3 regions of the Paenibacillus sp. E222 genome follow, and region 2 is predicted to be linked to each of the others. Evidence: riboswitches for the same ligand, from Rfam matches in the RefSeq annotation. Region 2 holds a riboswitch; each other region holds the start of a gene.
The links. Region 2 has a riboswitch for cyclic di-AMP ahead of HW560_RS19220 (3D domain-containing protein). Riboswitches for the same ligand answer to the same signal wherever they lie in the genome.
Positions count from the first base shown of each region.

Region 1: linked by a shared signal. The riboswitch ahead of HW560_RS27835 (C40 family peptidase) and the one ahead of HW560_RS19220 (3D domain-containing protein) in region 2 are both predicted to bind cyclic di-AMP.
Region 3: linked by a shared signal. The riboswitch ahead of HW560_RS31375 (HAD family hydrolase) and the one ahead of HW560_RS19220 (3D domain-containing protein) in region 2 are both predicted to bind cyclic di-AMP.

Region 1 is NZ_CP058552.1:6,303,913-6,307,188, forward strand. Features, by position in the region: tRNA gene HW560_RS27825 (tRNA-Leu) at 141-224, opposite strand; gene pelA (pectate lyase) at 339-1,250, opposite strand; cyclic di-AMP (ydaO/yuaA leader) riboswitch at 1,710-1,841, shown strand; gene HW560_RS27835 (C40 family peptidase) at 1,847-2,311, shown strand; gene HW560_RS27840 (carboxymuconolactone decarboxylase family protein) at 2,417-2,746, opposite strand; gene HW560_RS27845 (hypothetical protein) at 2,864-3,082, opposite strand; gene HW560_RS27850 (hypothetical protein) at 3,205-3,276, opposite strand, start outside.
Region 2 is NZ_CP058552.1:4,241,959-4,245,234, reverse strand. Features, by position in the region: gene HW560_RS19225 (polysaccharide deacetylase family protein) at 1-364, shown strand, start outside; gene HW560_RS19220 (3D domain-containing protein) at 499-1,155, opposite strand; cyclic di-AMP (ydaO/yuaA leader) riboswitch at 1,158-1,353, opposite strand; gene HW560_RS19215 (amino acid ABC transporter ATP-binding protein) at 1,640-2,362, opposite strand; gene HW560_RS19210 (ABC transporter substrate-binding protein/permease) at 2,349-3,276, opposite strand, start outside.
Region 3 is NZ_CP058552.1:7,020,581-7,023,856, reverse strand. Features, by position in the region: tRNA gene HW560_RS31385 (tRNA-Leu) at 302-384, shown strand; gene HW560_RS31380 (glutathione peroxidase) at 531-1,007, opposite strand; cyclic di-AMP (ydaO/yuaA leader) riboswitch at 1,374-1,549, shown strand; gene HW560_RS31375 (HAD family hydrolase) at 1,667-2,065, shown strand; gene HW560_RS31370 (HAD family hydrolase) at 2,236-2,928, shown strand; gene HW560_RS31365 (Nramp family divalent metal transporter) at 3,076-3,276, opposite strand, start outside.

The sequences.
Region 1 (3,276 bases), 2.1 Mb from region 2:
AACTTCTTCTTTGCTCAAGTTGAAGGAATAGTTGAAAAAACATTCAGGATGAGCAACCGCTCTGATCCGTAAACAGATAAAAAAGGTTCCTAGAGTGGCAGCAATGCCATTCTAGGAACCTTTCTTCGTGTTGCACATGATGCGGTCGAGAGGACTCGAACCTCCACGGGGGTTAGCCCACACGGACCTGAACCGTGCGCGTCTGCCAATTCCGCCACGACCGCGTATATCTTATCTCCGAGAAATTATATCGCGGCGACAATAAATACTATATCATGTGCAGGTAATTAGTGTCAACAAAAAATTATCCTCTTCTCATGTGTAAAGCATTTTATAAATTAGATCTTGGAGGGCCAGTTGCCGTACCAGGCATACCCACTTCTTCTTTCCTTATCGATATCGCTGAGTTTGTATTTCACAACCCCATCACGTCCTACGAAGATTGGTTTATCCGTTCCAATTTCATAGAAACGTGCCCAAATTGGCGCTGCACCTGAATCTGCAATGAGTTGGCTGTCTCCGTTTTCTCTGACATACTTGTAACCAGTAATTTTAACTTTGTTGAACCAGGCTTCTGCCGCTTTGATGGAGGCAGTAATTTTGGAGTTAGCCGGTCTAGTTTTTAAAAACTTCACAATTGTACTGCTCTCTCCAGCACTCAGAGAAGGCACTTCATAAATCCTAGCGCCTGCAGGTTTAAGGGTACTGGAATCATGCTGCTGCCCCCATGCAGTCAGTTTACCGTTCGCTACAACCTGTGTATTGAGAATAGCCTCTACACCTTTGGCAACTGATTTTTTACTACGATCTGCAAGAGAGCTGTCGATGAATGAGAAATCTCCTTTACGTGCACCTACTTCATCCAGCATGTACATGACATTAATCATGGCATCGTCGTTGAAGGTGATGTGCTTGTGATAACCGGAGCTTTGGTATACCTGTGGCCAACCCCCATTGGAGTACTGCATATTCAGCAAAAAGTTGATTCCTTTGATGGCAGCAGCCGAATAACGCGGATCATTCGTCTTTTTGAATTCCTTGGCTAACCTTCTAATTTCTGAGTATGTAGCTTTGTTATCAATCGTAGATTTGGCCCACTCACCACTTGTTTCTTTGTAATCCTTCTTCCATCCCCCGTCTGGATGTTGATTCTTCAAAATGTCCGAGATACTTGCTGTCGTTCCAGAGGCGTCTGCAGCAGAGACCTTAGCAGCAGGCTGAAATACCATTCCGACAACGGAGAAAACCATTGTACATGCCTATAACCAAAGATGCAAACCTTGTTTTTGCCTTCAACATAGATTAGAAACACTCCTCAATTCATTTTCTGCAAACTGTTCCCCTGCTAATCTATCCCCCTTATATTTGTTTTATAATCAAACTATTTCTTTTAATCCAATAAATGGAATGTACAAAAAGAATTCTATGCAAAAAGATGAATTTTGTCAATATTTGCAACAACATGTAACAAATTCTTTGGACAACCTATAATTATCGTCTAATTGGATGTGAGAAAGCCAATAAATTGTCCAATTTCTCTCCTTCTGAAACAGTAGTTACTTTTTTGTCATTTATTAGAACCCATCATTCGAGTTATTTCTACATAAAAAGCGATAATTCCGTTAACATTGAGATGATAAGAAGGGTTCAAGATCGGTTTGACATTTTCGCATTTATGCAATATAGTTTCAAAAGGTTACAAAAACTTAATTATTCATTTGCCGAGTTTCATGTTTGAAAACGGGGGAACCATTTTGGGTGAATTATTCTTATACATAGGAAATATAGGGAACCTTCTACCGAACCCTTAGCTAACTCCGTAGGCATCGAAGGGAGAACAACAATTTTGAAAAAGCTTATCATTTCTATTTTTGGAGCAGCAGTTCTATTTACATCCGGTGCAGCAAGCACAGAGGCAAGCAGTATTAACACCGTCGTTAACAACATGACAGGCATTCCTTACAAATGGGGCGGCACGACACTCGCCGGGTTTGATTGCTCTGGATTTATGAGATATATTTTCAACAAATATAGCATTGAATTACCACGTACTTCCCAGCAGCAAGCGAAGGCCGGAACACCGGTATCCAAAGCTAATCTGCGGACAGGTGACCTGGTATTCTTTAATACGATGGGCAATGGCATTTCTCATACAGGTGTATATATCGGGGGCGGACAGTTCGCTCATGCTTCCAGCAGCAAGGGTGTCAGCATCACCCAATTATCCAATCCATATTTCAATGATCGTTATGTAACAGCACGCCGGGTAACAGGTCAGTTTATGTATAACAAAATGCTGGGCAAAATATAAGTTTGATTGGAAATAGCGCAAAGAGGAGGCTCCGGGTGAATCCGGGACCTCCTCTTTGTTTTGGGACTTTTGTTTACAAATCCGCTGTGCTGTAGACTTCTATACTTAATGTAGAGCCTTCTGTACTCTCATTGCACCTTGAGACAACGCATGGCCTCCGCCTACGGCTCCAGCCACAGCCACCGTCTCCATAATCTCCTGATCGGTCGCTCCTTTGGCACGCGCCTCTTCCACATGGTAAAACGTACATACCTCATTGTTTGCAAACAAACCAATGCCCAGCGCTATCAGCTGTTTGGTCTTGGCATCAATCGCCCCTGCCTGAAAACATTCTCCAGTGAACTCATGATAAGACTTAACCACAGCTGGCAGCACGTCGCTTAATTCACCAATCTGATCTTTATAGGCATGAACCTTATCATTCATTAATGTCATGGTTACCGCACATCCTCTCGGCTGATATGTTACAAGCTCTCACTGTACCTATCATTTCACCCGAGAGGTGCAATTATGCCAAAACACCCATGGTAAATGAACCTAAAAACACACGTCCTATTCTTCGAGCAGACTCTTACGTGGCTCGCTGAACAACTGATACTGATAATTCCGGTCCAGCTTGACCACACGACGATTCTGACGGCGAATGAGCACCTGCTCCCCGTCCCAGGCAACCACAATGCCTGTCACATCATTGGACTGAATCTCGTCCCGTACTACCCTTACTTTTTCACCCGATAAACGCAGTGCATCCAATTCTGCATCACTGATCATATTCATGGCGCCTACTTTCCCAAAAAATTATTTACAAAAAGAGACCTAAATGAAAAGTCATTTAGGTCTCACGTGACTGTATTGGACTGTCATGTCATTCGAAAGTATGTCCCGACTGAAAGTTACCGCTGCGCGTGCTCTTTGCTGTCGTTCTTCTCAAACCAAAAATCAAGCACTTTGGCGGACATCACACG
Region 2 (3,276 bases):
ACAAATCTTACATACCGGGGATATTATTCGGGATCTGGTGGGGTACACACCCAAAATGATACGTCCACCTTATGGCGACATTAACGAACAGCAGCTGCAATGGGCAGCCAAACAGCATTACAGCATTGTGAACTGGAATGTCGATTCCCTGGACTGGAAGGGCCTCTCCAAAGAGGAAGTCAAAAAAAACATCCTGTCCGCCGTCAAACCGGGTTCCATTGTTCTTCAGCATGCAGGAGGCGGTGTCGGATCGAAGCTGAGTGGTTCCATCGAGGCGTTGCCTGAAGTTATCGAGGAATTGCGTAACCGCGGGTACGAGCTGGTGACTTTGGACGAAATGCTGGAACTGCCAAAGGGCAAATAGGTCAAAGAATCCAGAAGTCGGATATTCAAAAGGGTGCCCTTCAATCACATTCTCGTGATTAAGGGACACCCTTTACTGTTTAATTTAGATTTAGTTGGAATCACATATGATGATGTGCAGCTACGCTTTGATTTTTATTTCAAAATGTAAAGTTCAACATCCTGAATACCAAATGTGCTCACGGATTGTTTGCTGCCAGGAATAAAGATATCGATCTTATGGCCTTTAATGGCGCTGCCCACATCACGAGCGGTAGCAACAAATGCCTGTTTGGGCAGTCCTGGGTGTGTATGACCTGTCACCAGTACCTTAGTTCCCAATGGAATAATGCTTGGGTCTACTGCAATAGTGCCCAATTCGAGCGGGTTACCGAAGTAGTCCACAGCACCCCATCCTCCATTTTCGGAAGCATCCGAGGAGTATGCTGTTGCTTTTACGTCGACCGCTTTGCTGTAATCAAACGTTTTTCCCCAGGCTTGTACAACTTTACTATCCGCGTTAACGTCAAGACTTGCAGTAGTGATTGTTTTAGCTGCTGCAGCCGAAGCTGTGTTCACTGTTTTACCAGGAATCGTAATTTTCAAACCACCATAAATGTTGTAAGCTGAAATGTCATTGTTCGCTTTGATCAGAGCGTTAAGTCCAACTCCATATTGTTTGGATAAGGTGTAGAAGGTATCCCCTTCTTTGGCCACATGAACTGAATCAGCATGAGCCGGAACGGCCTGAATGAGCATTGCTGCTGTCAGCAAAGCTGTTGCTGTTTTGGCTATACGTTTCTTGTTAATCATGGTCTTCCTCCCTCATTATGCCTGCGAAGTTAGTTGTCGGATTCGGATGGAGGAAACCACCCTATAGGTTCAATTACATTCAAATATATGTAGCCCTAATTCACCCCAAGCCGTGTGCAAATGATTCTTCCCCAAGCACACTCTGCATCGTTACATCCCCCGCACTCCCAACTCCGGAAGTTTCGGCAGGAACAAATATATCACAATTTTGTAACCAAGAGTCGTAGTAAATGTTACCATCTGTCTAATTCACTTCAACATCATGGCTGAATCTAAGCGGTTTTTTTCAAAAAAATGTCTATTTGAGCTTATATCGCTGATGACAGAAACGTTACTTTTTATGTTAATCCGTGCGTTTCCTTACATAACAAAACAATCCCTGCCGACGGGTCGTCGACAGGGATGTATGAGGGGATGAAATTCTCATCCAAAGTATAGATTTTGCAATTTCATCCTGATCTTCATCCTGAATAACTTGGATGTATTAGAGCACTTTAGCAAGGAAGTCACGTGTACGTGCATGCTTGGGCTCACCGAACACTTCAGCAGGCGTTCCTTCTTCTACAATTACCCCGCCATCCATAAACAGGATGCGGTCACCCACTTCGCGTGCGAAGCCCATCTCATGCGTCACAATAACCATGGTCATGCCGCCCTCTGCAAGCCGCTTCATAACATCCAGGACTTCACCCACCATTTCAGGGTCCAGTGCAGACGTTGGCTCGTCAAAGAGCATGACATGCGGCTGCATCGCGAGCGCTCTTGCAATAGCTATCCGTTGTTTCTGTCCACCGGACAGCTGATTTGGATAGGCGTCTTTTTTGTCAGAGAGGCCCACCGTCTTGAGCAAATCTGCACAGATTTGTTCCGCTTCATGTGCAGGCTGTTTCTTCACTTTAATGGGAGCAATCGTAATGTTCTGCTGCACCGTTTTGTGCGGAAACAGATTGAAATGCTGGAATACCATCCCCATTTTTTCACGAGTTGCATTAATGTTGTGTTTCGGGTCAGTGATCGAAACTCCCTCAAAGTTAATCTCACCGGAAGTAGGTTTCTCCAGTAAGTTCAGACAACGCAAAAAGGTACTTTTCCCCGATCCGGACGGACCGATGACCACGACAACCTCGCCTTTGCCAATCGTTACGTTAATGCCTTTAAGCACTTCGTTCTTATCATAGGATTTATATAATTGTCTAACGTCTATCACTTGCACCCAACTTCCTTTCCAGTCGACCCAGCAGTTTGGACAAAATGAACGTCAGCACAAAGTAGATGGCTGCCGCAATCAGGAATGGATTCATCCCTTGATACGTAATATTTTTGACCACACTTGCCTGGTACATAATGTCCACCATACCGATAACCGAGATAATGGAGGATTCCTTGATAATGGTCACGAACTCATTACCGATCGCCGGCAACACCGCTTTGAACGCTTGTGGGAGCACGATGAAGCGCATGGCCGCACCTCTGCCCATTCCTAGGGAACGAGCTGCTTCCAGTTGGCCGCGATCCACACCCTGTATACCAGCACGGAAAATCTCCGCAAGATAGGCACCACTATTAATGGATAGTGTGATAATCCCCGCCTGAAGCGGCGAAAATGTAATACCGAACGTCAAGGCAAGCCCGTAATAGATAATCATCAATTGAACCAGCATTGGTGTACCACGAATAACTTCAACGTAAGCTGTTCCAATCCAACGCAGAATTGAGACGTCATGCAGACGTAACAGACAGATGATCAAACCGATAATTACCCCGAATATTACACCGAGTGCAGACAGTAATAGGGTGTAACCCACACCTGTTGCATAAAAGCTTTTGTATTGCCAGAACACTTGAAAAATGTTTTGATCTTTTTTCACCTTGTCTGCCATCAACTGGCTTGCTTCAGTGACCATCTGATCGATTTTATTTTCGCTTTTCAGACGTTCGAGCGTTCCGTTCACTGCATTCAGCAATTCCGTATTGCCCTTACGAATCCCGATTGCCGCTTCGGCCTGCTCTTCATCCGGAATAGCCGGAGCTAGTCCAATCACATCATCCAGGTAACCGGCAGCTACCGTATCCTCAACGATTGCAGCATTTACACGATTGGTCTGCAATTGCAGTACGATA
Region 3 (3,276 bases), 2.8 Mb from region 2:
CTTTTTGTCAATAGTTTCTTGGTTGTTTAACTATAAAATCTATTTAATGTTATTTTATATAACTTTATAAGTTATGTTCTACTGAGAGAATATGAAGAGTGGTCATAAAGAAAGTAGAGTGATCAGCCTAATCGGATATACAAACGAGATCAAATTTAATCATATGCACTTCGTAGGAGAAAATGACGAGATTATACGATTTATGGGAGGAAAAGCGCAGTTAAAATAATATTAATAAAAATGCTTTACTTTTAAACATGAACCGGGTATAATCAATTCTGTTGCCGATTATTTACGACATGCGGTCGTGGTGGAATGGCAGACACGCTATCTTGAGGGGGTAGTGGGTGTATACCCGTGGAGGTTCGAGTCCTCTCGACCGCATCATAAGAACGATTAAGAAGAAGCTTCCCGTATGGGGAGCTTCTTTTTTTGTGTTTTTTACAGTAACCGGGTCCGAAAAAAAAGGTCATCCGATTCCCCTGAATGCATGCTCATGCTGTCTGCCGGGGTGGGATGGCCTTTACTTGTTATTTAAGCAATGCTTTGATGTCTGCTTCAATTTTATCAGGTGTTGTTTTGGGAGCATACCGCTTCACAACACGACCGTTCTGATCCACAAGGAACTTGGTGAAGTTCCATTTGATGGCTTTGGAGCCGAGTACGCCCGGTGCTTCTTTGGTAAGATGCTGGAATAGAGGGTGAGCGCTTGAACCATTCACATCAATTTTCTCAAACATCGGGAAGCTGACACCATAGTTCATCTGGCAGAACTCAGCAATATCGTCAGAGGAGCCCTTTTCCTGTGCAAACTGGTTGCTTGGAAAACCAAGAACTTCAAATGGGGAGTCTTTAAACTTGTCCTGAAGTTCTTGCAGACCTTTGAATTGAGGTGTAAGGCCGCATTGGCTTGCTGTATTTACGATAAGCAGTACTTTGTCACGATAGTTGGACATTTCAACTTCCTGACCGCGAAGGGTGTTTACTTTGTAGTCGTAGACTGACATGAAAATCGCCTCCATCTCATTTTCTTATATCCTCTATTATATTGATTGCAATTAAATATTGCAAAATTTATATTGCTTTTTTAACTCCATTTCAAGCTGTCGTGTATGATCTGTGACTGATTTGCTACCTTATTTTCGCTAGAGAGAGAATTAGAGAGCTTTGAAGAGATGGGTAGAGAATGGATGTGTTGTAAGCGCTATTATTGATGTGAAATGGCAAAAATCCGTCGATTCGGTGATCTGCGCAGACTTTACACCAATATGGCACGGGTGTATGATTCATATCGTAATTCCAATTTAAATTAAATTTTACATGAAAAACGAAACAAACGATAATATCGCTCTGATTATGATGATATAAGAACGATGTTTTAATCGCTGAGTTTCCATTCATTCATGGGTGGGAAACGGGGGAACCAACAGGATGAACTGTCCAGGACAGTGGGCATCCATGGGGTGAATTTTCCGGTGACAGCCGGAAATAGGGCGACTCTCGCGCCCGAATCCGTCAGCTAACCTCGTAAGCGTTAAAGGGAGAGGCAACAAGCCGTACGCTGGTTCATAGTGTCTTTTTGCTATGGATTATTGAAGAAGCGTCCGGGAGGCCTTGGTCCCCCACGCTTCTTTTTTGTTGTCTTTTCACGCCAAGGGAGGAACGAATGATGGATAAAGAGATGATCTTAGTGACTGCTCCAAATGAAGCAGGACGCAAATTTATCAAATTGCTGATGTACAAAAAAATGCCTTTTGCCGTTCTGACTAACAGTGCAGGGGAAGAGCGCAGGCTCCGGAGAATCGGTGTAGAGCATGTCATTCGCATGAACACGGCTGCAGCTCAGAAATGGTTTTTGCCGCAAGGTAGTGTCGGCAATGTTTTTATTTTTGAAAATAGCCTAAACCTAACCTGTCGATATTTGCAGATCTGCCGATCCTGGACATCCAAGTCCCTGTGTGTGATTACCGAACAAAGTCATCCCAAAGGGATCTATCGGGGAATGGGAGCAGACCGTATTGTATATTCCTTGAATGGGGAAGTTGGATTTCTGCTTAATGGCTAATGGCTAGTGGCTCGTACTATTCCTGTGATTGATCCAGTGTCAGCTGCCTGTTATAATTGAAATCATGAATAAAACGGATTCTTGAGGAGACTCATGCATGATGGTGGGTCTTCTTTTTTATGGTTTGGGAAATAGGGATAATTTCCTGTGGCTAACGAGGAGGAATAGGCGTGCCGGATGTACGTGGAATACAATGGTTGTTCTTTGATGTGGGGGATACGCTTGTGGACGAATGGGAGCCGGTAGATGATATTATCGGTCAGTTCGTTCGTGAAGCTTGTGCGCTTGGTTATCAGGTGGAGATGCAGACGGTGCGAGACATATTTGCGGCCTCCTACCGAAATTACGAGCAATGGCCGATGAAATTGGCTATTCGTACTCTGATCAGCGATGAGGGGCACCGGGAACAGATACAGGAGAAGCTGAAGTTCCGCAAAGAGCTTGAGCGACCCTTCCCGTCAGCCGACGCTGTTCTTCAGACGTTGTCGCAGCACTATAAGATTGGTATCATTGCCAATCAGAGCCCGGGGACGGAAAATCGACTGAATAGCTACGGCTTGCGCAAGTATGTGGATGTGCTGGCCTGTTCGGCTGAAGAAGGAGTGTCCAAGCCTGATCCTGAATTGTATGCTGTAGCGTTGAAACAGGCGGGATGTAAACCCGAGGAAGCGGTCATGATCGGCGACAGGATCGATAATGATATTATTCCAGCTAAGAAGCTGGGTATGCACACGATCCGGATTTTGCAGGGTTATGGCAGGTTCCAGCCGGAGCTTGCGGATGCAGAACGTCCAGACTGGACGATTAAATCACTGGAGGAGCTTCTTCCATTGTTGATGGTAACTCAGAATTCAGACAACTAAATGAAGTGCGTTTTTTAAGATCCGGTTAGTATGGATCAGGTTAATGCTCAAACATATAAAAGGAAAGGCTGATCGTCTCAAGGGATACGTTACTTGAGTTGATCAGCCTTTTTGAGTTAGACAAAATACGGCGTAGTTCCATGTAACCTAGAACAACATAATGGTCTGGATAATCAGATACACATTCAGGACAACGATAACCCCAGCGATGATCCAGGAGATGATTTGGAGCCACGGCTTGTTGACAAAAGCCCCCATGCTTTTTTTGTCACTCGTAAACATCACCAGTGGAATGACGGCAAAGGGAAGCTGCAGTGACAGCACAACCTGGCTCAGAATCAGCAGTTC